3 regions of the Mesorhizobium sp. M0047 genome follow, and region 2 is predicted to be linked to each of the others. Evidence: predicted binding sites of a transcription regulator. Region 2 holds the regulator's gene; each other region holds the start of a gene.

What was found. Region 2 encodes LexA, which represses DNA repair genes until DNA is damaged. Its sites were predicted from a motif close to TGTTCNNNNTGTGTTCNG; they were not measured.
Region 1: the regulator LexA is predicted to act here: its motif matches at 6,925-6,942, upstream of dinB (DNA polymerase IV).
Region 3: the regulator LexA is predicted to act here: its motif matches at 4,023-4,040, upstream of NKJ89_RS22475 (ImuA family protein).

The regions. Positions count from the first base shown of each region.
Region 1 is NZ_JAMYUW010000008.1:114,655-125,136, reverse strand. It holds gene NKJ89_RS10210 (ATP-binding cassette domain-containing protein) at 1-770, shown strand, start outside; gene NKJ89_RS10205 (sugar ABC transporter permease) at 767-2,026, shown strand; gene NKJ89_RS10200 (SDR family oxidoreductase) at 2,049-2,777, shown strand; gene NKJ89_RS10195 (FGGY-family carbohydrate kinase) at 2,875-4,476, shown strand; gene NKJ89_RS10190 (cupin domain-containing protein) at 4,596-5,627, shown strand; gene dinB (DNA polymerase IV) at 5,646-6,893, opposite strand; gene NKJ89_RS10180 (winged helix-turn-helix transcriptional regulator) at 7,029-7,445, opposite strand; gene NKJ89_RS10175 (dihydrofolate reductase family protein) at 7,589-8,188, shown strand; gene NKJ89_RS10170 (alpha/beta hydrolase) at 8,291-9,229, shown strand; gene NKJ89_RS10165 (sigma-70 family RNA polymerase sigma factor) at 9,305-10,240, shown strand; gene NKJ89_RS10160 (2OG-Fe(II) oxygenase) at 10,262-10,482, opposite strand, start outside.
Region 2 is NZ_JAMYUW010000041.1:36,770-47,251, forward strand. It holds gene NKJ89_RS28550 (molybdopterin molybdotransferase MoeA) at 1-1,042, shown strand, start outside; gene NKJ89_RS28555 (hormone-sensitive lipase) at 1,089-1,919, opposite strand; gene NKJ89_RS28560 (AMP-binding protein) at 2,238-3,863, shown strand; gene kynA (tryptophan 2,3-dioxygenase) at 3,860-4,696, shown strand; gene kynU (kynureninase) at 4,777-6,024, shown strand; gene lexA (transcriptional repressor LexA) at 6,467-7,219, shown strand; gene NKJ89_RS28580 (ComEC/Rec2 family competence protein) at 7,213-9,678, opposite strand; gene gltX (glutamate--tRNA ligase) at 9,779-10,482, shown strand, end outside.
Region 3 is NZ_JAMYUW010000025.1:65,852-76,333, reverse strand. It holds gene NKJ89_RS22485 (error-prone DNA polymerase) at 1-1,506, opposite strand, end outside; gene NKJ89_RS22480 (DUF6504 family protein) at 1,503-2,981, opposite strand; gene NKJ89_RS22475 (ImuA family protein) at 2,923-3,999, opposite strand; gene NKJ89_RS22470 (metallopeptidase family protein) at 4,182-4,604, shown strand; gene NKJ89_RS22465 (TetR/AcrR family transcriptional regulator) at 4,675-5,322, opposite strand; gene NKJ89_RS22460 (hypothetical protein) at 5,492-6,178, shown strand; gene NKJ89_RS22455 (DUF1737 domain-containing protein) at 6,165-6,371, opposite strand; gene NKJ89_RS22450 (HpcH/HpaI aldolase/citrate lyase family protein) at 6,414-7,289, opposite strand; gene NKJ89_RS22445 (LacI family DNA-binding transcriptional regulator) at 7,605-8,645, shown strand; gene NKJ89_RS22440 (GlcG/HbpS family heme-binding protein) at 8,654-9,103, shown strand; gene NKJ89_RS22435 (L-idonate 5-dehydrogenase) at 9,136-10,167, opposite strand; gene NKJ89_RS22430 (2-hydroxyacid dehydrogenase) at 10,182-10,482, opposite strand, start outside.

The sequences.
Region 1 (10,482 bases), on a different contig from region 2:
CGAAGCATTTCGGCGCCGTCTCGGCGCTCACCGACATCGATCTCGATGTCCATGCTGGCGAGGTGGTGGCCCTGGTCGGCGACAATGGCGCCGGCAAGTCGACCTTGGTCAAGATTCTTGCCGGCGTGCATCAGCCGAGCTCGGGCACGATCAGCTATCGCGGCAAGCAGGTGACGCTGGCCGACCCGAGTGCGGCGCTGACGCTCGGCATCGCCACCGTGTTCCAGGATCTGGCGCTGTGCGAGAACCTCGACATCGTCGCCAACATCTTCCTCGGCCGCGAACTCAGCCCGCTGCGGCTGGACGAGGTGGCGATGGAAGTCCGCGCCTGGACGCTGCTCAACGAGCTGTCGGCGCGCATCCCCAGTGTCCGCGAAGTCGTTGCCTCACTGTCGGGCGGCCAGCGCCAGACGGTGGCGATCGCCCGCTCGCTGCTGCTCGAACCCAAGCTTATCCTGCTTGACGAGCCGACGGCGGCGCTCGGTGTGGCGCAGACGGCGGAAGTGCTCAATCTGATCGAGCGGGTGCGCGACCGCGGCCTCGGCGTCGTCATCATCAGCCACAATATGGAAGACGTGCGCGCTGTCGCCGACCGCATCGTCGTGCTGCGGCTCGGACGCAACAACGGCATCTTCTCGCCCGATGCCTCGAACCAGGAACTGGTCAGCGCCATCACCGGCGCGTCGAACAATTCGGTGTCGCGACGCGCCGAGCGCAGACAGTCCCAGCAAACTCCCCGGCAGGATCAGACCCAGGAGCCACGCCCATGAACCGTGACGTGCAACAAGCTGCCCCAGTCGCACCGCAGCTCGACCGCGCCGACGTGCGCGTCAAGCACGAGGCCGGCTTAAGCGGCGCCATCCGCAGGTTCTTCGACCGGGTCCGCTCCGGCGATCTCGGCTCGTTGCCGGTCATCGTCGGGCTGGTCATCATCTGGACGGTGTTCGCCAGCATCAACCCTATCTTCCTGTCGAGCAGCAATTTGGTCAACCTGCTGTTCGATTGCTCGACAGTCGGCGTCATCTCGCTCGGCATCGTCTGCGTTTTGATGGTTGGCGAGATCGACCTGTCGGTCGGTTCGATCAGCGGCTTTGCCTCGGCGATGGTCGGCACGCTGTGGGTCAACCAGGGCTGGCCGGTGGCGCTCGCCATTCTCGCCGCTATCGCCGTCGGCGGCTTCATCGGCGCGCTCTATGCGCTGCTGTTCAACCGGCTCGGCATGCCGAGCTTCGTCTCGACATTGGCCGGCCTGCTAGCGGTGCTTGGACTGCAGCTCTACATCCTCGGCTCGACCGGTTCGATCAACCTGCCTTACGGCTCGAACCTGGTGAATTTCGGCCAGCTGCTGGTGATGCCTAAATTCTTGTCGTTCGGGCTGGCGGCCGTTCCCGGCATCGTCATGCTGATCACCGGCCTGCGCACCGTTGCGCGCCGCCGCGCCGCCAATCTGTCCGCGCGTTCGACGAGCGGTCTCATCACGCGCGCGGTCGTCATCACGGTCATTCTCGAACTCATCGTCTTCTATCTCAACCAGGCGCGCGGCATTCCGTGGATGTTCGGTCTGTTCGTCGGCCTTGTCATATCAATGCATTACGCGCTGACGCGGACGAAATGGGGCCGTTCGATGTCGGCGGTCGGCGGCAACCGCGAGGCGGCACGGCGCGCCGGCATCAATGTGCGGCTGATCTATTCGAGCGCCTTCGTGCTGTGCTCGATGCTTGCGGCTTTCGGCGGCGTGCTGTCGGCGGCCCGCCTTGCCTCGGCCAGCCAGCAGGCAGGCACCGGCGACGTCAACCTCAACGCCATCGCGGCGGCCGTCATCGGCGGCACCAGCCTGTTCGGCGGCCGCGGCAGCGCCTATTCGGCACTGCTCGGCATCATCGTCATCCAGTCGATCGCCAGCGGCCTGACGCTGCTCGATCTGTCCTCGTCGCTTCGGTACATGATCACCGGCGCCGTGCTTGCCATTGCAGTCATCGTCGACTCGCTGGCACGCCGCTCGCGTGTCTCGCATGGCCGGGCCTGAACCCATCAACAGGAAGCAAGACATGAGCGAAGAACTGTCCGGAAAAGTTGCCGCCGTCACCGGCGCGGCATCAGGCATCGGTCTCGAATGCGCCAGGCATATGCTGGCGGCCGGCGCCACCGTGGTGCTGGTCGACCGCGCCGAGGCGACGCTGAACAAACTGTGCGCCGAGCTTGGCCCCAAGGCGATCCCGCTGGTGATCGACCTGGTGCAGCCCGCAAGCGTCGTCACCATGATGCCGCGGATCATGGAGAAGGCCGGCCAGCTCGACATCTTCCATGCCAATGCCGGCGCCTATGTCGGCGGCGAGGTGGCGACCGGCGATCCCGACGTCTGGGATCGCATGCTCAACCTCAACATCAATGCCTGCTTCCGTTCGATACAGGCGGTGCTGCCGCACATGATCGAACGAAAGACCGGCGACATCATCGTCACCAGTTCGATCGCCGGGCTGGTCCCTGTGGTCTGGGAGCCGATCTACACGGCCTCCAAACACGCCGTGCAGGCCTTCGTCCATACCGTGCGTCGGCAGGTCGCCAAGCACGGGCTGCGCGTCGGTGCGGTGGCGCCGGGCCCAGTGGTGACGGCACTGGTCGACGACTGGCCGAAGGCCAAGCTAGAGGAAGAGCTCGCCGCAGGCGGCCTGATGCAGCCGCGCGAAGTGGCCGAGGCCGTCATGTTCATGCTGACCCGGCCAAGAAACGTGACGATCCGGGATCTGGTGATTTTGCCGCAGAGCAATGATCTCTAAGTGAGTAGCGAATAGGGGTGGCGTCCGCTTGAGAATCGACGACTTACCTATTCGCTATTCGCTATTCGCTATTCGCTAAACCAAAGGTTTCTCCCCCATGCCCCACTATCTCGGCATCGATGTCGGCACCGGCAGCGCGCGGGCCGGGGTGTTCGACCGATCCGGAAACCTGCTTGCCTCGGCCAAGCAGGATATCGAGGTCTGGCGCGAGGCCGGCGACATTGTCGAGCAGTCGAGCAATGACATCTGGCGGGCGGTGTGCATCGTCGTCCGCGCGGCCGTCGCGCAATCGGGCGTAGCGCCCGAGGCGATCGACGGCATCGGCTTCGATGCCACCTGTTCGCTGGTGGTGCTGGGCGAGGGCGGCGTGCCGTTGCCGGTTGGCCCGTCCGGCAATGCCGAACGCAACATCATCGTCTGGATGGATCATCGCGCGGTCGAGCAGACGCGCCGCATCAACCGCAGCGGCGAGGCGGTGCTGAACTATGTCGGCGGAGTCATCTCGCCGGAGATGGAAACGCCGAAACTCCTGTGGCTGGCCGAAAACCTGCCCGCCACCTTCAATGCCGCATGGCAGTTCCTGGACCTGGCCGACTTCCTCACCTGGCGGGCGACCGGCAGCCTTGCGCGCTCAGTCTGCACGGTGACCTGCAAATGGACGTATCTGGCGCATGAGAGCCGCTGGGACGACGCCTATTTCCGCAAGATCGGCCTCGGCGCGCTTGCCGATGAGGGGTTCGCCCGCATCGGCACCGAGATCGTACCGGCAGGTGCCGCACTCGGCGGTGGACTGACCGCGCAGGCAGCAGCAGACCTTGGGCTCATCGGCGGTACCGCGGTGGCGGCAGGCCTGATCGACGCGCATGCCGGCGGCGTCGGCACGGTCGGCGCGCGCGGCGCGTTCGGCAGCGTTCTGTCGCGCATGGCCTATGTCTTCGGCACCTCGGCCTGCACCATGTCGTCGACCGCCGAACCGGCCTTCGTCGACGGCGTCTGGGGTCCGTATTTCTCGGCCATGGTGCCGGGCCTGTGGCTGAACGAGGGCGGCCAATCGGCGGCGGGTGCGGCCATCGACCATCTGGTGCGCATGCACCCGGCAAGCGGCGAAGCTGCGGCGAGGGCGCAGGCCGACGGCCTCAGCCTCAGCGCCTGGCTGTCTCTGCAGGCGCAAAGCCGCAACGGCGCCGCGGCGACGCCGGCCCTGGTCGGCGGCATCCACGTCGTGCCGGAATTCCTCGGCAACCGCGCGCCCTTCGCCAATCCGGACGCGCGTGCGCTGCTTGCCGGGCTCGATCTCGACACCAGTCTCGACAGCCTGGTCGGGCTCTATGTCGCCGGCGTTTGCGGGCTCGGCTACGGCGCGCGCCAGATCGTGCGGGCCGAGCATGAGAAAGGCATCCCGGTGGACACCATCGTCGTCAGCGGCGGCGCTGGCCAAAGCCCGCTGGTGCGCCAGCTGCTGGCCGACACGACTGGCATGGTGGTGGTCGCGTCGACCTCGCCGGAGCCGGTGCTGCTCGGCTCGGCGATGCTGGGCGCTGTCGCAGCGGGAACCTACAAGGATGTCGCGGCGGCCATGGCCGGCATGTCGGAACTCGGCGAGGTCTATCATCCCGACGCTACGCTGGCCGGCTGGCATGCCAAGCGCTTCGCCGCGTTCGAGCTGCTGCAGCAAGCCGGCAAGGCGATCAGGGGTTAAACGGGCAGCTTCTGTCCGGCTTTGTCAGGAGTGTGGCGAACACCGCTTGGCGATGATGCCGGAAGCTGGCAGCTTTGTTCTGTCGCGACGAGGGCAGGGCGACAGGATCAGGAGGCCTGATGGCAGACGAAGCGAAACCGCCCGTGCCATTCGCATCGGATGAGGTGTCATGGACGGATTGGTCCGTCGTGCCACGCTTCAGCGTGCGCTACCGGCATTTGTCGCTGGCCGCGCTGGGCGAAAACCACCATGTCGGCGTGGCGATCGAGGAGTTGCCGGCGGGCAAGCAGAGCTCGCCGAAGCATTACCACATTCTCGAGGAAGAGCATGTCTTCATCCTCGAAGGAACGCTTACCACTTATGTCGGCGACGCCGCCTATGCCATGAAGGCCGGCGATTATATCTGCTTTCCGGCGGGTGCGGCGGCGGGGCATTGCCTCATCAACACCAGCGACGCGCCGTGCCGCTATGTCATCGTCGGCGAGCGCAACCCGAACGAGGTCGTCGTCTACACCGCCTCCAACAAGGTTCTGGTGCGCGCGCTGGGCAGCCGCGCGATCTTTGATCTCGCGGCGACCCGAAGCTACTGGGATGGCGAGGACACCGGCCTTGCCGCCGGCGATCCGTTGCCGTCGGATGTGACGGCCGGTGTCACCAGACCCCCGGCCGCGCCGATCCCGCCGATCGCCAGCGATTCTCTTGAATGGAAACAGGAAGGCGAGGGGGTGCGGTTCGGTGGTCAGTCCAAACACCTCACCTATGCCGCCTTGGGGCGGTCCGACTATCATGTCGGCATGCTGATCGAGGCGCCGGCGCCCGGCATGCGCCAGGCGCCCCGGCCCATCCACATGGGGGAAGAGGAGCATGCGCTGATCCTGGAAGGGCAGGTGACGCTGCTGCTTGGCGAGGAGCGCCACGAGATGAAAGCCGGCGACTATGTCTGCTTTCCGGCCGGCCTGGCAGTCGGACATTCCTTCCTCAACAGCGGTAGCGGACCATGCCGCTATTTGATGATCGGCGAGAAAAATCCCAATGAGGTCTGCGTCTATCCTGATTCCAACAAGATGGCTGTCGACGCCCTGCGCCGGCGCGACGGCATTTTCGATATGGCAGCGGTGAGGCGTTACTGGGACGGCGAAGAGACGGAATGATGCCTCGCCGTTCCCTACTCACAAATCTTTCTCCGCCAGTTCCCTGAACTCATCGGGCACCGAACGCGCCGCTTCCAGCGCCACCGTGCCGTAGCCGACCGCCTGTTTGCCGAAGCGTTCTCGGATCTTGTCGATGGCGCGGTCGGCATCGAAGCGCGCCAGGCCTTTCCTCGAGCCCGGGCGGCGCTTGTCGTCGACGAGGCCGAGCGGCAGTTCGAGCTGCAGCTCGAAGCTTTCCTCGAGATGCGAGACCGAGATCGCCAGCAGAGAAATCAGCTTCTCGCGCGGGTGGTCGGCGAGCACGCCGCGCACCAGATCGCCGGCGATCTCGGCCAGCATGGTTGTCGCCGAGATCGGCTGGTCAAGCGTGATCGAGCGCGTGACGGCGCTCAGATCGGCAAAGCGCACGCGCACGGTCACCGTGCGCCCGGGCCTAGCCTTGGCGCGCAACCGGCTGGCGACACGGTCGGCCAGATGCAGCAGCGTGGGCACGATGACCCGCTCCACGGCAGGTTTTTGGCCAAGCGCCGATTGCGCGCCGGCGGAATGCGCGCGCCGCTTCGTCTCCAGTTTGCGCGGGTCGCGGTCCCACGACAGGGCAGCGAGCTTTTCGCCGGCGGCGGGACCGAGCAGCCGCGTCAGCGCGCCGCGATGTGTCCTGGCCAGTTCACCGATTGTCTCGACGCCGATTTCGGCCAGCCGCGCCCTGGTCGCCGGGCCGACGCCCCACATCAGCCCGACCGGCAGATCATGCAGGAAGGCGATCTCGGTGCCGGGCTCGACGATCACCAGCCCGTCGGGCTTGGCGACCTGCGAGGCGATCTTGGCCAGGTGCTTGGTGCGGGCGACGCCGATCGAGATCGGCAGGCCAAGTTCGGCGCGTACCCGGCGACGGACGATCGTTGCGATCTCTTGTGGGGAGCCGAACAGATGCGTGCAGCCGGCGACATCGGCAAAGGCCTCGTCGATGGAGATGCGCTCGACCAGCGGCGTGAAATCGTCGAGCACCTTGATCGCCGCGTCGCCCAGCCGCTGGTAGTGGCTGAAATTGCCGCCGACGAAGATCAGCTGCGGGCAGAGCTCGCGCGCCTTGCGCCCCGGCATGCCGCCGCGCACGCCGAAGGCGCGCGCCTCATAGGAGGCGGCGAGCACGACACCGCCACCGACCGCGATCGGCTTGCCGCGCAGCGACGGGTCGAGCAACTGCTCGACCGAGGCATAGAAGGCGTCGAGATCGGCATGCAGGATGGTGGCTGTGGTTTCCATCCCGAAGGCACATCCGCAGTTGCTGATAGACACGAACAAATAGAGAACAAAGGGGGATTGTTGTCAAGCAAGAGGTGGTTTCTTGGAGCTCATCCGCAGCAGTGCTACTTTTCTCAGGTCCGGAACTGCGACCGCCTAGACGATATGCTCAGCCCGCAACGCCGCCTTCATGGCCTCCAGAGCGGGCTCGCCGCCCGCCGCCAGCTCGTCGGCGACCCGCGCCAGATGATCGTCGGCCTTGCGGTGCTTGCTTCCCCAGGCGCCAAGCGTGGCCAGCACGGGCAGCAGGTCGATGCCGGCCTCGGTCAGCCGATAGACTGTCTTCAGGCCATGTGTCGGGTCCTCGCTGCGGGTGAGGATGCCTTCGTCCTGAAGGGTCTGCAGCCGCTCGGCCAGCGTGCGCGACGAGATGCCCTCGTCGGACTGCAGGAATTCACGAAAGTGCCTTTTCCCGGCGAAGACCAGGTCGCGGATGATGAGCAGAGTCCAGCGGTCGCCGAGCAATTCGAGCGACAGGTTGATCGGGCAGCCGGATCTTTCGCGCGTCGACATCTATGGTTCCATTTTTAAAGCAATTTACTATTGATGCCGTTTTCGTCCTGTGTCAATGGTTCCAAATGTAAACCATATAACGCTGGTCGCGACGGCTCACTGGGCGCCCGCTTTAAGCCGGCACAAACCGAAGGAGAGTAACGATGAAAAAGCTGATCCTTCAAATGCAGATGTCGGTCGATGGCTTTGTCGGCGCCAATGAGGATCATGCCTGGCAGCTCTGGGAATGGGGTGACGAGAGCGCCTGGGACGACGAGCTGAAGCAGGACTTCAACGCCGTGTTCGCCGGCATCGACACGATCCTGCTCAGCCGCAAGATGGCGCAGGAAGGCTATCTCGCCCATTGGGGCAATGCGGCGAAGAAATTTCCGCGCGATCCGTTCTACGCTTTCGCGCAACGCGTCGTCGATGCCCGCAAGGTGGTGCTGAGCGACAAGCTCAAGCATTCGGCTTGGGAGCCGGCCTGGGAGCGCACGAGGGTGGCCAGCGGCGACCTGCCGCGCGAAATCGGTGCGCTGAAGGTGGGCGAGGGCGGTGACATGGCCGTCTTCGGCGGCGCCGGCTTTGCGTCGGCGCTGATCGCGGCCAGGCTGGTCGACGAGTTCCAGCTGTTCATCAATCCAGCGGTGCTGGGGGCCGGACGCCGGATTTTCGACCAGGGCGGTTTCCAAAACCTGCGGCTGCTCGGCTCGAAGGACTATGCTTGCGGCATGGTGGTCAACCGTTACGCATCGGTGGGGTGAGGGAGAGAGAAGATCCGGGACCTGACGTATCCTTTTTGTCCGCCCGTTCGTCTCTGTCCTTGAAGGTCGCGCAGCCCGCGATCCGTAACCCGGGAGACCAGCATGGCGAGCATACAGAGCGAGGCGAACAGGAACCACTACGCGACGATCGCCGCCAATGCGGGCAAGCTGACCAGCCCGCAAGCGATCATCGACCACAACGACACGCATTGGACAGCACTGACCGGCGAACCCGGCGGCGTCGACTATATCGAGGTCGATGCCGGCGGCGTGCCGGCGATGTGGACGGTGCCGAAGGGCGCCGACGAGGGGCGTGTGCTGCTCTATGCGCATGGCGGCGGCTTCATCGGCGGCTCGATCTATACGCACCGCAAGCTGGTCGGGCATCTGGCCAAGGCCGTCGGCTGCCGGGCGCTGCTCTACGACTATCCGCTGGCGCACCGGGCCAAGTATCCGGCCCAGCTCGATGCGGCGATGAAGGTCTGGAACTGGCTCGCCGATCGGGGCTTCGATGCCGGCCACATCGTGCTTGCCGGCGATTCCTGCGGCGCGATCCTGACCTATGGCGTCCTGCAGCGGCTGCGTGCGCAAGGGCGGCCGCTGCCCGTCGCCGCGCTGATCATCTCCGGCTGGTTCGACATGGCGCTGACCGCCGCCAGCTACGAGACCAACCGCGACAAGGACCCGGCCTTCGCCAAGGCCGCCGTCGACTGGCTGGTGACCAACTTCATCGGTGACCGCGACCGGCTCGATCCGGAGGTCAGCGCTCTCTATGCCGACCTCACCGGTTTTCCGCCTGTGTTCCTGCAGGCCGGTGCGGACGAGACGCTGGTCGACGAAAGCCGCATGTTCGCCGAGCGTGCCAGGCTGGCCGGGGTCGAGACGCGGCTCGATGTCTTTGACGGCATGCTGCACTCCTTCCAGATGATGGCCGGCCGGGCGCCGGAAGCAGATGACGCGATCGGCCGCCTGGCCGCCTGGGTGCGGCCGAGACTGGGCTTGCCCGATGCCAGCAAGGCTGCTGGCGACAGGGCGGCCTGACCATGCGCCAGCTGATCGTGTCGAACTCTCACTTGTGGAAGCGTGGCGCTTGCGCAAAGGTGTGGTGATGCCGCGATGAACCAGCAGATCCGCAAATCCCGTCAGACGTCGCAAGGGATGCAACCGAGTCTCGACCCCGAAGGCCTGTACGACCTGCGCTACGCGGCGTTCCTGGCGACCGTCTCGCATCTGCGCGTCAGGTTGCACCGCTACTGCGCGCGCATGACCGGTTCGGCCCTCGATGGCGAGGACATCATGCAAGAGGCGCTGTTCGAGGCCTATCGCAAGATCGAACGGCTCGACGATGCGCAGGCGCTGCGGCCCTGGCTGTTCCGCATCGCCCACAACCGCTGCATTGACTTCATCAGAAGCCGCCGCGCGCGGCAGCGAGCCGAGGCTGGCTATGCCGGCGACGACATCGTGCTGCCTGTCGAGCCCGCCGGTCCCGGTGCCGGCCGTGCCATCGAGCGGCTGGTCATGCACCTGCCGCCGAAGGAGCGCGCCTGCGTGCTGCTCAAGGATGTCTTCGACCATTCGCTGGAGGAGATCGCCGATCTGGTCGGCTCGACGTCAGGTGGCGTCAAGTCGGCGCTCAATCGTGGCCGTGCCAAGCTCGCCGCCTTGCCGGCGCAACCGGTCGCAGCACCCGCACACGACCCCGAACTGGCGCGGCTGCTCGGCCGCTATGTCGAATTGTTCAACAAGCGAGACTGGGACGGGGTGCGGGCGCTGACCAGTGCCGATGCGCGGCTGCGGGTCTCGGATTGCTACAACGGCCTGCTGTCGGGCTCGCCCTACTTCATCGAATATGAGCGCAGCGAACTGCCTTGGCGCATGCGGCCTGGCGTGATCGAAGGGGAGATCGTGCTGGTCGTCGACAGGCTGCATGGCGAGGTCTGGCGGCCGGCGTATCTGGTGCAGATCCATGCCGCCGGCGGTCTGATCGACCGCATCGCCGACTATTATGCATGTCCGTGGATCCTGGATATGGTCTCCGAGGACGCGGAATGAAGCGCCCCTCCTCCATGACGCTCACTTCGCATCATGAAAAATAATGCCGACCGTGTGGCGCATGCCTGAGCGCAGGCGGCTGACGCCGTGGCGCAGATTGACGCGGTAATTGCCCTTGGTTCCCTGCACCGGCCGGTTGTGGACGGCGAAGACAACGGCGTCGCCCTGGCGCAGCGGCACAACCTCGACCCGGCTCTGCATGCGCGGCCGCTGCTCGGTCAGCGCGAACTCGCCGCCGGTGA
Region 2 (10,482 bases):
CTATGCAGTCCGCGCTATCGATGTGGCGTCGGTGCCGTCGCGACTTTCGGTGATCGGCATGGCGCCGGCCGGACGCGGCTTTGACGGCACCGTCAGCCACGCTCAGGCCGTGCGCATCTTCACGGGTGCGCCGCTGCCCGAAGGCGCCGACACCATTGTCATCCAGGAAAATATCAGGGATCTCGGCGGCAGCGACGTCGAAGTGATCGAACCAACCGCCCAAGGGCGAAACATCCGCCGCATCGGCCTCGACTTTTCAAAAGGCGACGTGCTGCTGGAAAAAGGCCGCGTGCTGGATCCGGCGGCGCTGTCGCTGGCGGCTTCGGCAAACCATTCCCGGGTCAGCGTGGTAAAACGGCCGCTGGTCGCCATCATCGCCACCGGCGACGAATTGTTGCCGCCCGGCAGCGAACTTGGGCCGGACCAGATCATCTCATCCAATGCCTATGGCGTTGCCGCGACAGCGCAATCCGTCGGCGCCCACGCGCTCGATCTCGGCATTGCCGCCGACCGCAAGGACGCGATTGCAGCCTTGGTGAAAAAGGCGGTCAGTGCCGGCGCAGATGTCATCGTCACGCTTGGAGGCGCCTCGGTCGGCGATCACGACCTGATCCATGACGTGCTGACCGGCGAAGGCATGACACTCGGCTTCTGGAAGATCGCCATGCGCCCCGGCAAGCCGCTGATGTTCGGCCGCCTCGGCGACATCAGGTGCATCGGCCTACCTGGCAACCCGGTGGCAAGCCTGGTCTGCTCGCAGCTGTTCCTGAAACCGCTGCTGGCGCGGCTCGGTGGCCGCGACTATCGCCAGGACATTCGTCCGGCGCGATTGGGTGCAGCAATGCCGGCCAATGATCTGCGCCAGGACTATGTGCGGGCGGTGGTCAGGGAAGACAATGGCGCGCTGGTGGCGACGCCGTTCGGCATCCAGGATTCCTCGATGCTGAGAATGCTGGCCGACGCCAACGGGTTGATCGTGCGGGCGCCGTTTGCCCCCGCTGCGGCCGCAGGCGAGGCTTGCAGCGTGCTGATGTTGCGCTGAAGAAGCTCTGGCAAGCCTTTAATAAAGTTGAGAAAATTGTGCTCGGTTATTCCGAGATTAAGGCCTGTGTCAGCGGATGCGCCGGATCTGCGAGGCCGTCGACAATGTTGTAATGATGACGGTCGGGCTCGACCACGGTGCTGGTGGTGGCGCCGAGGCCGGTCCAGATATTGGCGAGCAGCGCATTCTGGCGCAGGAATTCGGCGCGCTCGCCGCCACCGGCCCAACAGGTGATGCGGGCGCCATCCATGGGTCGCAGCAGCGCCGGGCTTTCAGCCAGCGCCTCTTCTTCGTCGATTGCCAGTGCCTTGTTCATCCCGGTGCGCATAAGCGGGCGCAGGTCGTGGAGGCCGGAAATCGAAATGACGTGGCGTATGCGCCGCGCCACATCGGTCGCCAGGGGCGCGGTCGTCGACACCATCCGGGTGGCGAGATGGCCGCCGGCCGAATGTCCCGTCAGCATCAGCGGCCCGTCGATCATTGCCGCTGCCTTGCCGATAGCCGCGCCGATTTCCCCGACTATACCGGCAATGCGTATGTCCGGGCACAGCGTGTAGGACGGCATCGCCACGGCAAAGCCGCTGCTGACCGCGCCATTGGCGAGGTGCGACCACATGCTCTTGTCGGTCTCCAGCCAGTAACCGCCGTGGAGGATCACCACCAACCCCTTGGGCGCGGCATTGGGAAGGAAAAGATCGAGCCGATTGCGCGGTCCGCCACCATAGGCGATGTCGAGCCGTGCCCGGCCCTCCATTGAGAGCGCATCACGAAATGCTTGCGCCGGCTCCGCCCACGCAGCCGGCCAGCGGTCACTGCCGGCGATGTTCGCGCCGTTGGCATAGGCATCATCCCAATCGACAATGTGACGTTCGAACATCTGCGCCTCCCCCAAAACGTCATCGCTTATGAGCTAGCAATGGCCACCGTCACGCCATGCGTCAATGCTTCAAGGCCAAAACATTTTAGGCTTGAAACAAATTTCGACTGGTGCGATCCTGACAAGACGATCAGCCGACGAAATGGGAGGTCTGCTGTGCTGCCCTGACCCCGTAGATGCTCGTGCTTTCCCGGTGGCATAGTCGAGCTGGCACGATTGGCGGTACGAAAACCTCCCGCGAAAGACAGGAACTTCAAATCCACCACACAGGTCAGGCACATCGCGCACTGGCCAGGCAGCAGACGGGATAGCGGCGACATGCTTGGGCCTTCAGCGCATATCGACACGTTCACGCGCGATCACCTGCCGCCTCCGGAGCAGTGGCCGGATTTCCTGCTCGACGGCTTTGATTATCCCGAACGTCTCAATGCCGGCGTCGAACTGACGGACAGGCTGGTCGAGAGGGGCCTCGGTGACCACACCGCGCTGATCGGCAATGGCCGCCGCCGCACCTACAAGGAACTGTCCGACTGGACGAACAGGCTAGCCCACGCGCTGGTCGAGAACTACGGCGTCAAGCCGGGCAACCGGGTGCTGGTCCGCTCCGCCAACAACCCCGCCATGGTCGCCTGCTGGCTGGCCGCCACCAAGGTCGGCGCCGTGGTCGTCAACACCATGGCGATGCTGCGCGCCGGTGAGCTTGCCAAGATCGTCGACAAGGCGGAAATCACCATCGCGTTGTGTGACACCAGGCTGATGGACGAGATGACAGCCTGCGCCAAGGACAGCGCGTTCCTCAAACAGGTCATCGGCTTCGACGGCACCGCCAACCATGATGCTGAACTCGACCGTGCCGCTCTCGATAAGCCGGTGACGTTCACCGCCGTCGACACCGGCCGCGACGATGTCGCGCTGCTCGGCTTCACCTCGGGCACGACTGGCGTGCCGAAGGCGACGATGCATTTCCACCGCGACCTCCTGATCATCGCCGATGCGTACGCACGCGAAATCCTTCGGGTGACACCGGACGATATCTTTGTCGGCTCGCCGCCGCTGGCCTTCACCTTCGGCCTTGGCGGGCTCGCCATCTTCCCGCTCCGCTTCGGTGCGGCAGCGACACTGTTGGAACAGGCGACGCCGCCCAACATGATACACATCATCGAGACCTATAAGGCGACCGTCTCCTTCACCGCGCCGACCGCCTACCGCGCCATGCTGAAGGCCATGGATGAAGGGGCCGATCTGTCATCGCTGCGTGTCGCCGTTTCGGCTGGCGAAACCTTGCCCGCTCCGGTTTTCGAAGAGTGGACGCAAAAGACCGGCAAGCCTATCCTCGACGGCATCGGCGCCACCGAGATGCTGCACATCTTCATCTCCAACCGCTTTGACGACATGAAGCCGGCGTCGACCGGCAAGCCGGTGGGCGGCTACGAGGCGCGCATCGTCGACGAGGAGATGCGCGAGCTGCCGCGCGGCGCGACCGGCAGGCTGGCGGTGCGCGGACCGACCGGCTGCCGCTACATGGCCGATAACAGGCAGAAGGACTACGTCCGCGACGGCTGGAACCTCACCGGCGACACCTTCACGCAGGACGAAGACGGCTTCTTCCATTTCGCCGCGCGCTCCGACGACATGATCGTCAGCGCCGGCTACAACATTGCCGGACCCGAGGTCGAGGCGGCACTCCTGTCGCACCCGGATGTTGCCGAATGCGCGGTGATCGGCACGGAAGATGCCGAACGCGGCCAGATCGTCGAAGCGCACGTCGTGCTGGTGCAGGGCGTAGCGCCGGACGCATTGACGACCAAGCGCCTGCAGGACCACGTCAAGGCAACGATCGCGCCCTATAAATATCCGCGATCGGTGAAATTTATCGCCGCGCTGCCCAAGACCCAGACCGGCAAGATCCAGCGTTTTCGGCTGCGCACGGAGAAGATCAATTGAGCGAACCCTACGATCCGGCGTCCGAAGGCGCACAGATGTCGTTCAAGGAGAGCATGTCCTACAGCGACTATCTGCACCTGGAGAAAGTGCTGGAGGCCCAGACGCCGCTGTCTTCGGCGCATGACGAGATGCTGTTCATCATCCAGCACCAGACCTCCGAACTGTGGATGAAGCTCGCCCTGCACGAGATTGGCGCTGCGATCCGCTCGATCCGCGCCGATCGCCTCGAGCCAAGCTTCAAGATGCTGTCGCGCGTCGCCCGCATTTTCGAACAGCTCAACAACGCCTGGGATGTGCTGCGCACGATGACGCCCAGCGAATATACCGAGTTCCGCGATGCACTCGGCCAGTCCTCGGGTTTCCAGTCCTGGCAGTATCGCGCCATAGAGTTCATGGCCGGCAACCGCAACCTCGCCATGCTGGGCCCTCACAAGCACCGGCCGGACCTCAGCGGCAAGCTGGAGGCGATCCTGGCGGAGCCGTCGCTCTACGACGAAGCGCTGCTGCTTCTGGCGCGCAACGGATTCGACATCGGCACCGATGCCAGGCGCACGGATTGGCGTGAGACGCGAACCGAGAATGAAGAGGTTCTGGTCGCCTGGCAGACCATCTACCGCGACCCGCAGCGCTACTGGATGTTCTACGAACTGGCCGAGAAGCTGGTCGACTTCGAGGACTATTTCCGCCGCTGGCGCTTCAACCACGTCACCACGGTCGAGCGCATCATCGGCCTGAAACGCGGCACCGGCGGCACGTCGGGTGCTTCGTATCTCAAGAAGATGCTCGAGGTCGTGCTGTTTCCGGAGCTGTGGGCAGTCCGTACCCGGCTTTGACACAATCGAAATGAGAACAGGCACATCGAGGGCGCGCTTGCAGCGGAAAACCTTCGCGAACAACCGAGGACTGACTGACCATGAGTGGAATTCCTGATCTCGCTGCAATCGAAGCGATGGATGCCACGGATCCGCTCCGCGCCATGCGCGATCGTTTCATTCTGCCGGAGGGGGTGATCTATCTCGACGGCAATTCGCTTGGGGCAGCGTCGCATGCCGTTTTCGGCGAGCTGCAGCAGGCGGCCACCGAGGAATGGGCCAAGGATCTCATTCGGGCCTGGAATACAGCCGGATGGTTCGAGATGCCGATCGAACTTGGCGACCAGCTCGGACGCTTGATCGGGGCCGCAGCCGGACAGACTGTTGTCTGCGACACGACGTCGATCAACATCTACAAGGTGCTACATGCCGCGATGGAGATGCGGCCCGGCCGATCGGCCATCGTCGCCGAGGCTGACAGTTTTCCCACCGACCTCTACATCGCCGAAGGCGTTGCCTCGACCCGCGATGGGGTCCTTCTGCGCCTCGCGGGCGTCGACGCGCCAACCATCGAAGAGCTGATCGACGAAAGCGTCGCGGTGGTGCTGGTCAACCACGTCAATTACAAATCGGGTGAACTGCGCGACATGGCGGCGCTGACGCGCATAGCTCATGCGGCCGGAGTGCTGATCGTCTGGGATCTATGCCACACCGCTGGCGCTCTGCCAGTCGAGCTCGATCATGCAAAAGCCGATTTCGCTGTCGGCTGCACCTACAAGTACCTCAACGGCGGTCCAGGTGCGCCAGCCTTCATCTATGCCGCGCAACGCCACCACGGCGCGATCAGCCAGCCGCTCAGCGGCTGGTGGGGGCATGCACGGCCCTTTGCCTTCGAACGAGGCTATGTTGCCGGCACCGGTATCCGCCGCTTTCTGTGCGGCACGCAGCCGGTCCTGTCGATGCGGGCGCTCAAAGGTGCGCTCGCAATCTGGAACGACGTCGACGTGGCGGCATTGCGAAAGAAAAGCGTCGCGCTGACCGAACTGTTCATCCAGCTCGTCGAAGCGAAGTGCGGCGCCTATGGCCTCACGCTGGAGAGCACCCGCGACGCGACCAGGCGCGGCAGCCAGGTGTCGTTCGTTCACGATCATGGCTATCAAATCATGCGGGCGCTGATCGAGCGCGGAGTGATCGGTGACTTCCGCGCGCCGTCAACCATCCGTTTCGGATTTACGCCGCTCTATGTCGGCTACAAGGACGTGTGGCTGGCGGTCGAGGTGCTGGAAGACATTCTGCGAACGGATGCATGGAAGGACCAGCGTTTCGCCGTCAAGGAGGCCGTGACCTGACGCAGTCGTCCCAACTGTTGTCGCATCGTTGCCTCTTGGTCGGATGATGGAGGGACGAATTTCCAGTGCACAAATCCGGTTGCCGCTGCTGGCCAACACTGGCATCAACAAATTAACCAAGGTTGGCATTTTGGCTTCGTTTCGTTCACGGCAGACGAACGCATGGAAGGCTGGAAATGCCCCGTCGCGGATCCATGGGCAGCTCATGCCAAAGCTTGGGCCAACGATGGGCGGCAGCCCATTAACCATAACAATTTCAATGCCGGAAAGCGCCTTGTGACGGCATGCCGTGATCACCCAAGCGCGCTGGCGCGCGCCAAATAATTTCAGCGGCCTTAACAGATTCATTAAACTTTAAACGGTTGCAGAACACAACTGGAACATATAGTGTTTGTTCTGGGTTTGTTTTCTGATTCTGGTTTTAGGTACCCTGGGGGCCGCCATGCTGACACGCAAGCAACACGAACTGCTGATGTTCATTCATGAACGCCTGAAGGAAAGCGGCATTCCGCCATCCTTCGACGAGATGAAGGAGGCGCTCGACCTTGCCTCCAAATCCGGGATTCATCGTTTGATCACGGCACTGGAAGAGCGCGGCTTCATTCGCCGGCTGCCCAACCGGGCACGCGCGTTGGAAGTGCTGCGGCTGCCGGATTCGATCGCGCCCGGCCTCAACGCCGCAAAAAAATTCTCGCCAAGCGTCATCCAAGGCAGTCTTGGTCAGGCCAGCGTCGGCCAGGGCGGCCTTGGCCGGCAGATCAAGCCGGCGTCTTCGCGGATGCCTTCAGCCGGCAATGACGACGACGTGGTCTCCGCCGTGTCGATCCCTGTGATGGGGCGCATCGCCGCCGGTGTGCCGATCGATGCCATCCAGCACCAGACCCATTCGATCTCGGTGCCGCCGGACATGATCATGGGAGGCGAGCACTATGCGCTGGAGGTCAAGGGCGACTCGATGATCGAGGCCGGCATCTTCGACGGCGACACCGTCATCATCCGCAACGCCGATACGGCGAGCCCTGGCGAAATCATCGTGGCGCTGGTGGATGAAGAGGAAGCGACGCTGAAGCGGTTTCGCCGCAAGGGTGCCTCGATTGCTCTCGAAGCCGCCAATCCGGCCTATGAGACACGGATTTTCGGTCCAGACCGGGTCAAGGTGCAAGGCAAGCTTGTCGGCCTGATCCGCCGTTACTGAGGCAGCTGCGGTTTAACGACGGGCTTGTCCGGTCTCTTGAAGGGCGGCAGGCCCCTCGCCTCGCGCGAAAACTTGCGTTGCACGTGCCAAGGCCGGTAGGGCTTACCCACCGCAAAGCTGACCGTTGCCGGCGCAGTCGCCGACTGGCGATCGAAGAAGACGGCAGCACTGCCATTGCGAGCCAGTTGCCGCTTGGTGATGACGAGAACCAGCGGGTTGTGACAAGCGTCATAGGCCGTCGCGTCGTTGATGACGATCAGGTCGGCGAAGCCGCAGGCTTTCCAGGTGTCCTTTCGGTCCTCGACATAGGCAATGATAGCACCGGACGGATGCCTGGCGAGACAAACGCCTGATGTGCAATAGAATGGCGCTCCCGGCGGCATTTCAGCCGCATCCTCGACGTCGAATTGCCCGTCGCCTTCGTCGAACACCTCCGGCGCGATAATGCTTTCGGACGTCAGCGCACGCTTCCAGTTGTCGACGGTGAATTCGTTCGGCCTGGCCCGGCTGACCGCGAGTTCGCCGCCGCCAATCGGCAGCGCCACCAGCCTCGCATCCTCCGAGACCAGCACGTCAGGTACGCGCGTATCCGAGACGGTCAACAGGCCGGCAAGCGCGAAGGGAAGCGCTGCGAGCCGCAACCATGTGGTCGCCATCGTCGCGATGACCAAGGCAATCGTCACCAGCACGACGGATTGCTGCGAAATCAAACCGATTGCGTCGACTGGCGAACGCTCGGAAATCCATCCGGACATCGCGATCATCACCGTCAGGCCTTTGCCCATCAGAAAGAGGGCCGGCCAGTCCAAGCCGAATGGCATCAGCAGCGCGCTGGCGACAGCCAGGAACATTACGACTGTTACGATAGGCATGATGGCCAGGTTGGCGAACAGGCTGAGCGGCGACACACGCTGAAAATGCCAGATGGCAAACAGCGCCGTGGCGCTGCCGGCGATGATGGAGGTCATGGCAAGGCCGGCTGCCGCCAGCAGGAGTTTTCGCGTCAGGAAGCCGGGCAAGGATCGCTTTGGCGGCGGTGGCCTCGCCTTCCCCGCACGATGATCCGCCCAGCCGGCATAGGCACCGACCAGCGCGGCCGTCGCGGCAAACGACATTTGAAAACTCGGGCCGACCACTTCATGCGGCGACACCATGATGACCGCGATCGCCGAGATCGCCAGATTGCGCATCGTCAGTGCTGTCCGATCAAAAAGAACGGCAATCAGCATCACCGCCAGCATGATGAAACTGCGCTCGGCGGCAACGACGACGCCTGAGATGATAAGATAGGCGGCGATCGAGAACAGTGCGGCAGCCGCAGCATACTTCTTGACCGGGCGACGCGCGGAAAAATCCGGAAACAGGGCGAAGGCGCCACGCAGCAAACCCATGATGGTGCCAGCGACCAGCGCCATGTGCAGTCCGGAAATGGAGATGATGTGATAGATGCCGGTACGCCGCATCGCCTCGTTCACGTCATCGGGAATGCCGGCGCGAACGCCGACGATCAGCGCCGCGGCGATCTCGCCTTCGGCGCCACCGACGCTGCCCCTGATGTGATCGGCAATGGCCTCACGGGCTTTTTCGATCCCCGAGGAAAGCCGGGCCGCCAACGGCATGTTATCGTCATCGGTGACGACAAGTTTTGGATTGCCGAGAAAGAAACCGCTGCCGCCGATGCCGGCGAAATAGCTGTCGAAGGAGAAGTCGTAGCTGTCCGGCCGCACCGGCCCGGTCGGTGGCAACAGCTTGGCATACCCAGTGATCAGGGAACCGGCGGTCATGTCCGCCGGGATATTGCGTGCCGAAAGCCGCACCCGCTCCGGCGCATAGCGCAGTTTCGGCCTTGCAGTCGATGCCACGTCGATTGTCAGCCGGATGCGACCGCTCTCCATCCGTTCGAGCGAGACGACCCGGCCGGTCACTTGCGTCGAGATTTCCGAGCCCAGCATCTGCGTTCCGGCTCGCCATGTCTCGACCTTCGCGGCGAGCAGGCCGAGTGTACACAAAAGCGCCGCCATGAAGGACAGATGGGTTTTCGGCCAGGAACGCGAGACCAGCGCACAGAGCCCCGCCAAGATGACAACTGCGACAGGCTTTGCGAAGTCCGGCTCCGCCACAAGCGAAAAATAGCCGATCGCCCCGCTTGCCAGGCAGACCGGCACCAGCAGGAAGGCCACGCCTCGGTCGAGTTCCAGGCCTGCCGCCATGGCCAGGCTATTGCGCAGGCGCGGCGGTGATATCAGGCCAATCTGCCGGCGCAAGCGCACGATCCTGCTGGCTTCGGCAGTTGGAACAGGGGCGGAGACACCGGCTTGCAAAGGCGCCTTGTCGGGTGCCGGCACAAGGGGCGATGGCGGCGGCAATGAAGCTGGCAGTGGCGCTGCAAACAGGGACCGCTCGCTGACGCCAATGACAGCGTCCTCGTCCTGATCCGAGCCCCAGCCTCGTCCAGCCATCGGGTCTGCCCCTTGCGCCCTCGACACCCTATGCTACATGAACGCCGGGCGCGCGAAAGTCCGCGCACCGCACCCGCTTCAGATGGTTTCCGAGAGTTACATGTCCGACAAGGTCGTCACCCGTTTTGCTCCCTCGCCTACCGGCTACCTGCATATAGGCGGCGCGCGCACGGCGCTGTTCAATTGGCTGTATGCAAGGCACACCGGCGGCACGATGCTGCTGCGCATCGAAGATACCGATCGCGAACGCTCCAACGACGCGGCGACAGCTGCCATTCTTGACGGGCTTTCCTGGCTCGGCCTAACCTGGGACGGCGAGCCGGTGTCGCAGTTCGAGCGCGCGCCGCGCCACCGGGAGGTGGCCGAGGAACTCGTGCGCCTGGGCAAGGCTTATTATTGCTATGCCACGCCGGCCGAACTGGAGGCGATGCGCGAGGCCGCCAGAGCCAAAGGCCTGCCGCCCCGCTATGATGGCCGCTGGCGCGACCGTGCCCCCTCAGAGGCGCCTGCAGGCGCCAAGGGTGCCATCCGCATCAAGGCGCCGACCGAGGGCGAGACGATTGTCCATGACCGTGTCCAGGGCGAGGTACGCTTCCCCAACAAGGACCTCGACGATTTCATCATCCTGCGTTCGGACGGCAATCCGACCTACATGCATGCCGTCGTCGTCGATGATCATGACATGGGCGTCACCCATATCATCCGCGGCGACGATCATCTGACCAACGCCGCGCGCCAGACCGTGATCTACAACGCCATGGGCTGGGCCGTGCCCTCGATGTCGCACATCCCGTTGATCCACGG
Region 3 (10,482 bases), on a different contig from region 2:
GTCGAGCCGGTCCCTGGTGATGACGAAGCCGCCGACATGCTGCGACAAATGGCGGGGAAATCCCATGATCTCGTTGGCGCGTTCCAACACATGCCGCGACACCGGATCGGCGCGATCGAGCCCGCCGGCGCGGGCTTCCTTTTCGCCGAGTTCCGAGGTCGACCAGCCCCAGATCGAGCCGGACAGGGACGCCCTGACATCCTCCGACAGGCCCATCGCCTTGGACACTTCGCGCAGCGCCGAACGGCCGCGGTAGCTGATGACGGCGGCGGCCAATGCCGTGCGCTTGGTGCTGTACTTCGTATAGATGTACTGCATGACCTCTTCGCGTCGCTCATGCTCGAAATCGACGTCGATATCCGGCGGCTCGTTCCTCTCCTCGGAGATGAAGCGCTCGAAAAGCGTGTCGATCCTGTCCGGCCCGACTTCGGTGATGCCGATGCAGAAGCAGACGATCGAATTGGCGGCCGAGCCGCGTCCCTGGCAGAGAATGTCCTGGCTGCGGGCAAACTTGACGATGTCATAGACGGTCAGGAAATAGCGGGCGTAGTTGAGGCGCTCGATCAGAGCGAGCTCTTCCGCGATGCGCTTGGTCACCGAAGCGGGCACGCCTGCGGGATAACGCTCGGCAGCCCCCTCCCGCGCCAGCCGTTCCAGCTCGGCCTGCGGCCCGAGACCCGATTCCGTCGGTTCGTCGGGGTAGTTGTACTGGAGATCGCTGAGCGAAAAAGTCAGCTCCTGCGCAAAGCGCAAGGTTTCGGCCAGTGCCTGCGGATGCCTGCGGAACAGGCGCGCCATCTCCATTGGCGGCTTCAGGTGGCGTTCGGCATTGGCGGCCAGTTGCAGCCCGACCTCGGAGACGGGTGTGTTGAGGCGGATCGCGGTCAGCACGTCCTGCAGCGGGCGCCGTTCGGCCGTGTGGTAGAGAACGTCGTTGGTCGCCATCAGCGGGATGCCGGCGCTCTCGGCAAACGCCGCTGCCTGCTCGATCCGGAAACGGTCATTGCCGGCATAGTCGGGCGAAACGCCAAGCCGCAGGTTCCGGCCGAAACGATGCTTGAGATCACGAAGCAAGGCGAGACGGTCTTGCGCCCCCGCCGTCAGATCGGGCAGGACCGCCAGCGACATCAGATCGCCCCATTCGAGCAGGTCGCTGCGCTGGAGAAGGGTGGCGCCCTTTTCGTTTTCATCGCGCAGGTTGGCTTGGGTGAGCATGCGGCAGAGATGACCCCAGCCCTTGCGGTCCCTGGGATAGGCGAGAATATCCGGCGTGCCGTCGCCAAAAACCAGCCGGCAGCCGGGGTGGTAGGAAAGCTTTTCCACTTTGGCCTGCTGCCAGGCGCGCACCACGCCAGCCACCGTGTTGCGGTCGGCAAGCCCGATCGCGGAAAAGCCCAAAAGCTTGGCGGCGACCACCAGTTCCTCCGGCTTGGAAGCGCCGCGCAGGAAGGAGAAATTCGACTGGATGCCGAACTCGGCATAGGGAATGACGGTCAGCGCGTTCATGCGAAGACACCATGCAGGAACCAGCGCGGCGGGACCTGCGAGGCGCCGCCGTAAAGGCCTTGACGGTAGAGCCAGTAGCGGCGGCCGTCGGCATCCTCGATGCGGAAATAGTCGCGTGTCGATGCCGCTTCGTCGCCTGGCGTCTCGCGCCACCATTCCGCCGCGATGCGTTCCGGCCCCTCGGCTCGCGTCACTCGGTAGAGCGCGCGCCGCCAGCGGAAGTTCAGTGGCGGTCCCTCCGGCATTTCGGTGGCCGGCACATCGATGGGTTCGGGCGAGCGGAACAGCCGGATCGGCCGTTCCGGCGGGAAGATGGTTTTCGGCGCCTGCAGCCTGTCCGGCCTCTTCGGCGGCGTGGTCCGGCGCGGCGCTTCGGTGAAGGGGATCGTGGCGACGGCGCGCTCCGGCAGATGGCTTTCGACGGCAACCGGCTGCAGGACCGCGCCATCGCCGAGCCGGGCGCGGATGCGGTCGGCAAACAGCGCGATATCGGCGCCGTCGTCGATCACCTCGCCGGCAAAGTCGGCCTGCTGCATGTCGAAAGCGGCTGATGTCAGCACCGAAAGCCGCACCAGATCGAAGCCATAGCCGGCATCGATATCCTGTTCGAGCGCCGCCAGCCGCTCGTGGAACAATTTCTGGATCAGCCGGGGCTCGCGCATCGGCCGCGAGGTGCCGATGGCGATGCGGCTGACGGCGCCGTCGACGCGAAAGAGCAGCAGCGCCAGCGCCCTGGCGCCCTCGCCGCGGCGCTCGAGGTCGGTCTTCAAGGTCGTCGCCAGCATGCCCACCAGACGTTCGATGTCCTCGGTCAGGGTGACGGGCTCGGCGAGATGGCGTTCGACCGAAAGCGGCGCGACGGGAAGGCGCGGCGACACCGCCTCGTCGAGACGGCCAAGCGCCTGGTCGAGGCGCAGGAGCAGCAAGGCGCCGAAGCGGCGGGCGAGCGGCGCGCGCGGTGCCGCCATGACGGCGCCCGCCGTGCGCAGGCCGACGCTTTCCAGGCTGGCGCGAGTCGCCGGCTCGATGCGCAGCGCGGCCAGCGACAGGGGTGCCAGCAGCGCTTCCTCCTCGCCGCCATCGACGATGCGGTCACCGGCAAACCGTGCCGCCGCCCAGGCCGCCCCCGGTGTCGCGGCAAGCCCGGCGCGAACGTCAAACCCCTGATGGAAGAAGCGCGACAGGATGTCGTCCAGCATGGCGCGTTCGCCGCCGAACAGATGGGTGCAGCCGGTGACGTCGAGAAACAGGCCGTCCGCCCCGTCCAGCGCCACCAGCGGGGTGTAGCGGTCGCACCAGTCGGCAAGGCCTTCGAGCAGGCGGCGGTCGGCCTCCGGATCGGCCTCGACGATGTCGATCGACGGATGCATGGCGCGCGCATCGGCAATGCCCATGTCGCGCTTCAGATGCAGCGCCTCAGCCCGCTCGTCGAGGGCCGAGATGCGTTGCGCGTTGCGGTCGCGATGGCTGATCACGAGCGGTGGACGAGATGGCGGCAGGTGATCCGACGGCCGGGAACGCCAGGACCGTCCCAGACGCTGCCGCAGGATCCGTTCCACTGCCAGATAGGGAAACCAGAGGGACAGGATTCTTTGCCCGGCCTCTCTCTTCGCCCCTTCTATCGTCGCCCGCTCTTTCGTCGCCCGCTCTTTCGTCGAATGCGCGTTCATCGGGGTTCCACTCCAGTGTGAATTGTCCAGGCAGGGCCGTGCGGCTCTTGCCGATGGTGAGGGTGAAGGCCGGGTGGCCGATCGAGCCGGCGAGCGGCCCGGCAATGGTGTCTCGCGGCGTTGCCGGTGCCGCCGCGACGATGAGGCGGACGGGGGCCGCCGTCGGTTCGGGCTCTGCCGCCTGCCGCAGCAGGAACACCGGCCGGCCGGCACCTTGCGCCCGCGCATGCAGCCGGCGCGTCGCGGTCAGGTCCAGCCGCTGCGGATTGCCGCGAATTTCGAGGATGACGGCGGCGAGCGCCGTCATCCGGGCCGCCTCCTCGGCGACCCACAGCGCATCGACGAGTTTTGGCGCCTCGGAAAACAGCAATTGTTCCGGCTCGATGCCGAACGAGGCGTGAAGCCCCCTGGCATAGGGAAAGCCCGCCTCGCGGAAGATTTCCGTGGTGCCGATCCACAGCACCGGCAGCCCTTGCGCCTGCTTGAGGATCAGGCTGGTGAGCGACAGGGCGAAGCCGGCGACGGCCCCGGCATCGCGGGTTTGCGTGCCATGGATTTCGCTCAGGGCTGCCTTCGGCAGGCCGCCGCTCAGGGCGGCATCGAGACGCTCGACGCCGGTGGGCAGGTACGCATCCGGCAAAGCCGCGGCAATGCCACGTCGGACGATTGTGAGATCGGTATTGGGCGTGACATCGGTTTTGGCGTCAGCATCAGGGGTCGCTGCGGCCGGCGCCTGCAGGCGCTCGGGCAGCGTTCCCTCGATTTTCGCGATCTGGCGGCGCAGGGCAAAAACAGTTTCCCGCGCCACGGCGGTCATCGCCATGACGGTCAGCTTCCACTCACAATTGTTCCTGTTATGTTCCCTATAGATTCCAGAGGGTGCCGGAAGAGTCAAGCGGAGTCATGGGGAATTTATTCCTCTCCACCTGATGGTGCAGGCGCATCAGCCCGTTCATTTGCCGATTCCGGTGCGAAAGCCTATATGCCCGGATCAAAGGACAAAGCATGGCCCGCATCTACAAGACCCGCACCTGGCACGACGAACTCTCGCCCTCGATGGACGAAATGGAGTTCCTGGCGCTGGAGGCCTATGCCCATCTGCCGGAGGATTTTCGCAAGCTGACCGGCGAGATCGTCATCCAGATCGCCGAATTCCCGACCGACGAGATCATGGACGATCTGTCGCTGGAGACGCCCTTCGACCTGCTCGGCCTGTTCGAAGGACGCGGCATCGCCGAGCGCTGGAATCCGCAGACCGGCGAAGGCCCGAACCGCATCACGCTCTACCGCCGCGCCATCCTCGACTACTGGTCCGAGAACGAGGAAACGCTGGGCGACATCGTCACCCACGTGCTGATCCACGAGATCGGCCACCATTTCGGGCTGTCCGATGACGACATGGAGAAGATCGAAGAGGCGGCCGAGTAACTGGTTCCTACGCCGCGTGAAATGTCTACTCCTCTCAAGTCGACCCAGAACTCAGCGGCGGCAAAGGCTTCTAAGATTTCGCTTCAGATAGGTCGGTCATCCGGCTGATGAAAAGATGCAGCGCCTTCCGCAGGGCGAGCGATGGCGGCTCGGACGGATGCCACTGCGAAAAATGACCATCAACCACCATTCGTGCCAAGCCATAGACAAATGCACGAGCGGCAAGAACCAGATGATCGAAGTCTGCGTTCGCAGCCAACTTACTCTGTTGTTGCGCTTGGGTCAGCAGGTCGATCATCTTCCGGCGAATGGCCTCATTCTGTCCGCGAAGACTGTCCGACCCGTCGAAATCAATCAGCGTTCGGGAACTGATGACCTGGAAATGCGTGGGATTGGCGATCGCCCATTCCAGATAGCCTTGTCCGATTGCTTCGAAGGCCACGATGGGATCTGCGCTGTCGACTTCTGAAAGTGCATCGGCCACGGCCTCTGTCAGCCGGCTCATGGCCTGTTCGGCTACCGCGGTCAGCAGCGCTGTTTTCGATTGAAAATGCCGGAAGGGGGCGCCGGGGGAAACGCCGGCGCGCTTTGCGGCTTCGCGCACGCTCACATGGTCAGGGCCGCCTTCCTCGACAAGTTGAATTGCAGCATCGATCAGCGCGTCCCGCAAATTGCCATGGTGGTAGCTGGTGCGGCGAGGCGTCTTGGCTTTTGCCATCTCTTTTCCTTCGTTCCGTAGAGCTGCTTCACGCGTATGTAGCACGATCCGCGATTAATGTAATCAGTGTTTACAACGCAGGCAAGAGTATGTAAGCAGCGATTACAAATGGGATCGGAACAGGCATGCGGTCTTCGCGGCTGCCGTTTTCCCTTATGAGGAGACGAACATGCTCGCCAGAACTGCCGAACCGCGCCGTCCGCAATCGCTCATTGCGCTTCAGAGGCCAGCCGAAGAACCCCAGCGCGAGGAGAATTCCGCGACTGTCCAGTCGAGCGCGGCTGCGCCCAGCGCCCAGCTTTATCGGCTTGCCTCCGCCGCCGGGGTGGGAAGCGCGCTTATTCTTCTGGTCAACGCGGCTAAACGCAGCGCGCTCATCGCGACCACCGATCTGACGCAACTTCTCGCGCCAGTCGCTGAGATATTGGCGCTTGGTCTTGTCGTAGGCCTGTTTCTTGCGTTTGGCCGGCGCGCGGGCCTGTTCGGCACCATCGCGTTCGTTATCAACTTCGTTGCATTGGCAAGTTTGGTAGGTGTGGAAGTGGTGATCAATCTCGTATTTTCGAAACTTCCTCTGGCGACCATCATCAAGCTGCGCGCCGGTCCTCTCGGACTGGCTCTGGTCGTCAGTTCAGTTCTTTTTCTGCTCGGGACGCTCGCGTTTGTAACCTCTCTTGTCGTTGCAAGAGGCGTGCCGCGCATTCCACTCGCCCTCTATATCATTGGCGCGGTGCCTATCGCGCTCCGGGCGTTCGTGCCGGAGTTGGCGCTTGACCTGGGCTTGATGACGCTTGCGGCAGCGATCGCCTGGCTGGCCGGGTGGCTGTGGATGCGAGCGCCGATTACCAGTCGCTGAGCTTGGTGTCCGGCCCGTATTCCTGCCCGTCGATATCCTTGACCACTGCCTGGCCGCAGCACATCGTCTTGGCTTTCTTGTCGTAGGCATAGGTCGGCGAGCCGAACAGGTGCCAGCCCTTGTTCAGGGCGGCCGTCACCTTGTGGCAGAAGCTGGCATCGTCCGGGCCAGTCAGAAAGCGGTAGAGCTTCATTTTTCAGTCCTGTCGTGAGTACCACGGCCCGCAAGCCCGATATCATGCGCCGGTGGCGGCCGCCTTTGCCAGCAGTTTTTCGGCCTGCGCCAGGTGCAGCCGCTCGACCATCTTGCCGTTCAGCGCAATCACGCTTTTGCCGGCATTCTCGGCAAGGGCGAAGGTATCTTTGATCAAGCGCGCCTCCGCCACCGCTTCCTTGGACGGCGCGAAGGCGCGGTTCGCGGCTTCGATCTGGGCCGGATGGATGATGCTCTTGCCGTCGAATCCCATGGCCGCCGACTCCGTGCATTCACGGGCAAAAGCGTCGAGATCGCGAAAATCGTTGGAAACGCCGTCGATCATGTCGATGCCGCCGGCCCGCGCGGCCAGCACCATCTGCATCAGCCATGGCACGAGATAGCGCCGGTCCGGCGTCGCCAGCACGCCGGTGTCCTTCACCAGATCGTTCGTTCCGGCAACGAAACAAGCCAGCCGAGCGGCGGGATCGCGGCCAAGTTCGGCAATGGTGCCGATGTTGAGCATGGCCTTGGGCGTTTCGATCATGGCCCATAGTTTCACGCTGTCGGGGGCGAAGTTGTCATCGAGCACATCGCCGGCCTCAAGCAGGTCGCGCGGCGTGTCGACCTTGGGCAGCAGAATGCCGTCGGGCTCGCAGCTTGCGGCGGCCAGCAGGTCGTCGGCGCCCCACTCGCTGGCCACCGCATTGATGCGCACGATCATCTCGCAACGCCTGTCGGCATGGCCGGCGAAAATCGCGGCCAATTTCCCGCGAGCGGCGATCTTGTCGGCTGGAGCGACGGCGTCCTCCAGGTCGATGATGATGGCGTCGCAGGACAGCTGCGCGATCTTGGCCAGCGCCTTGTCGTTGGAGGCCGGGATATAGAGCACCGAGCGGTGCGGGCGATAGGTTTCCATGGGGTGCGAGCTCCAGCGGCATCGCCGGTAGGTCTGCTTTCAGGAAGCCGCGAGCCGGTCTGGCCGAGATTGTGGCGCAAAGCTGTGCCTAAAGCGAGTGGAAAGGCAGTCTGGAATTGGGAGGGAAATCTCCACAGACCGAAACCCAAGGCGGACACGACCTGGTTGTTGCCAGCTCGCGGTGATATCGATAACATATCGAAGTCGATCCGATTCTGAGAGGTGGTGCATGAACGCGGCCGGACGCCAGACAAACCCCGTGACTGAGTGTCTGGCGCTTGTCAGGCCGGCGCGGCCGGCCGGTAGAGAGCGCTGATGGCCAAGGCAGCCTCATCGAAACCGAGCGAGAGCTACGCTCCGACGATGGTCGACGTGGCGCTGCGGGCGGGTGTTTCGACCATGACGGTTTCGCGGGCCCTGAAGGAAGGCGGTCGCGTTTCCAAGGCGACGCGGGAAAAGATCATGGTCGCGGTCAACGACCTCGGCTATGTGCTTGACCAGTCGGCCGGTAGCCTTTCCTCGCGCAAGACTGGATTTGTTGCCGCGATGGTTCCGTCACTCAACAACTCCAACTTCGCCGACACGGCGCGCGGCATTACGGATGAACTGGAGAGCACGGGGCTCCAGCTTCTGCTCGGCTACACCGACTATACGGTCGAGAAGGAGGAAAAGCTGATCGAAGCGATGCTCCGCCGACGGCCGGAAGGCATCATCCTGACCGGCGGCGCTCACACGGATCGCGCCCGCCGCCTTTTGAAAAGCGCCGGCATTCCAGTAGTCGAAACCTGGGAGTTGCCGGTAAAGCCGATCGATCAAGTGGTTGGTTTCTCCAACGAGGAGGCGATGGGGCTTCTCGTCAAGACGCTCGCCAGGAAGGGTTACCGAAAATTCGGTTACATCGGTGGCACGACCTCGCGCGACACGCGCGGCAGCCAGCGGCGCGAAGGCTTTGTCAGAGCCATTGAGGAGCTCGGCCTGCCGACCGGGCGCCTCGTTTCCTTTGGCGTGCCGCCGATATCCATCGAGCAGGGCGGCCAGGCCGTCGTCAGCATGCTGGAGCGTTGGCCGGACACGCAAGCCGTACTCTGCGTTTCGGACCTTTCGGCCTTCGGCGCACTGATGGAATGCAAGCGCCGGGGCATGCGGATCCCGCAAGACATCGCCATTGCCGGCTTCGGCGACTACGAGGTAGCCGCCTTTTGCCATCCCGGCATCACCACCGTGAATGTCGACTGCTACGGGATCGGGCAACAGGCTGCGCGCAGATTGATCCAGGTGATCCGAGGCGACGAGAAACGACACGGCCAAGAAATCGTGCTCACCGGCTATCGCGTCGTCGAGCGCGAAAGCACCTGAGTTCCTGCATGGATTCAAACGCAGCGAAGGGCAGCCCAATAGCGATGTTTCGCGAGACCATCACCCTCACGCATGACGGTGCTTTGAAAGCCGTTGCAGCCGGAGCAGCGCGCGCCGTCACGATGGGCGTGCCGCAATGTCTCGTGGTTGTCGATGCGAGCGGCGAAGTCCTCGCCAGCCTGCGCATGGATGGCGCGCGGTTCCTCAGCATGCGTACGGCGCAGGCGAAGGCGCGCACCGCAGCGTCAATAAACGCCGCTACTGGCGGCATGGCGTTCGAAGCGGCGCTCTCAGCCGGTATCGCTTCGCAGGGCGGCGTGACCAATTTGCCTGGGGGCTTGCCGATCCGCTTCGGCGGACGCCTTGCGGGCGGCATCGGCGTCGGTTCGGGAACCGGCGAGCAGGATTTCGATGTGGCACACGCTGCGCTGGCGGCGGTTGGCGCCGACGTGATTTAAGGCGATGTGCCTCCAGCGCAACCGAAGGATCTTCAGAACGCGATCTGAACCTTCATGGATTTGTTTCGGTCACCGGCGATGTCGAAAGCCGCGACCGCCTCGTCGAGAGGATAGATGCCCGTCAGTAGCGGTTTGACGTCCACCCGGCGGCGATTGATCAGGTCGACGGCGAGCGCAAACTCCTCGTGGAAACGGAAAGTGCCCCGCATCTCGATCTCTTTCGCGACGATGAGGTTCTGCGGGATCGACAGATCGCCGCCGAGCCCGAGCTGCACGAGCACGCCGCGCGGCTTCAGGACATCAAGCCCAGCACGCACCGCGCGTTCATTGCCGGAGGCCTCGAACATCATGTCGAAACTACCCTTGTCGACATTGTAGGCGGCGAGCTTTTCGCTGTTTGTCGCGACGTTGATGGTGCGATCGGCGCCGATCTCCAGGGCCTTCGCCAGCACGCCCTCCATGACATCAGTGGCGACGATTTCGCGCGCACCGTGGGCTCGTGCGGCGAGGATGCAAAGCGCGCCGATCGGCCCGCAGCCGGTGACCAGAACCCGCTTGCCGAGCATCGAGCCGGCGCGGTTCATGGCATGCAGGGTAACCGCGAAGGGCTCCGCAAACGCGGCTTCGTTGATGGAGATGTGGTCGGCTATTCTGTGGCACTGCCACGCCTCGGCGACCAGGCGCTGGCGGAAGGCGCCCTGGATGTGCGGCATCGGCATGGCGCTGCCATAGAAGCGCATGTCGAGGCATTGGTTCTGCATGCCTTGCAGGCAGTAGCGACAGGCATTGCAGGGTCGGCTAGGCGAGATCGCGACGCGGTCGCCGATGGCCAGCGCGGAAACGCCACCGCCGATGGCCCTCACCGTGCCGGCGACCTCGTGGCCGAGGATCATCGGTTCGCGCAGGCGGATCGCGCCAAAACCGCCGTGATTGTAGTAATGCAGGTCCGAGCCGCAGATGCCGCCAGCTTCGATCGCAATCTCGACCTGGCCGGCGCCAGGGGAGCCCGGATCGGTCTCCTCGATCCGCAGGTCTTTTGCGGCGTGGATGACGATCGACTTCATGATGTGATCCTTTCTCAGACGACCGGTGTCAGCAAGGTCTGTCCGCCGAAATGGGCCGCGAGATTATCGCGAACGAGCTGACCCATGGCCTTGCGGGTCTCCACCGTGCCACTGGCGTGGTGCGGTTGCAGCACGACGTTGGCAAGCTTCAGGAAGCGCTCGTCGATGGTTGGCTCGTTCCAGAACACGTCGAGCCCGGCACCCTTTATGGCCCTGGATTCCAGGGCCGCGAGCAACGCGGTCTCGTCGATTGTGCTGCCGCGCGAAATGTTTATGACGATACCGTCTGCTCCGAGCGCTGCCAGGATCGACGCA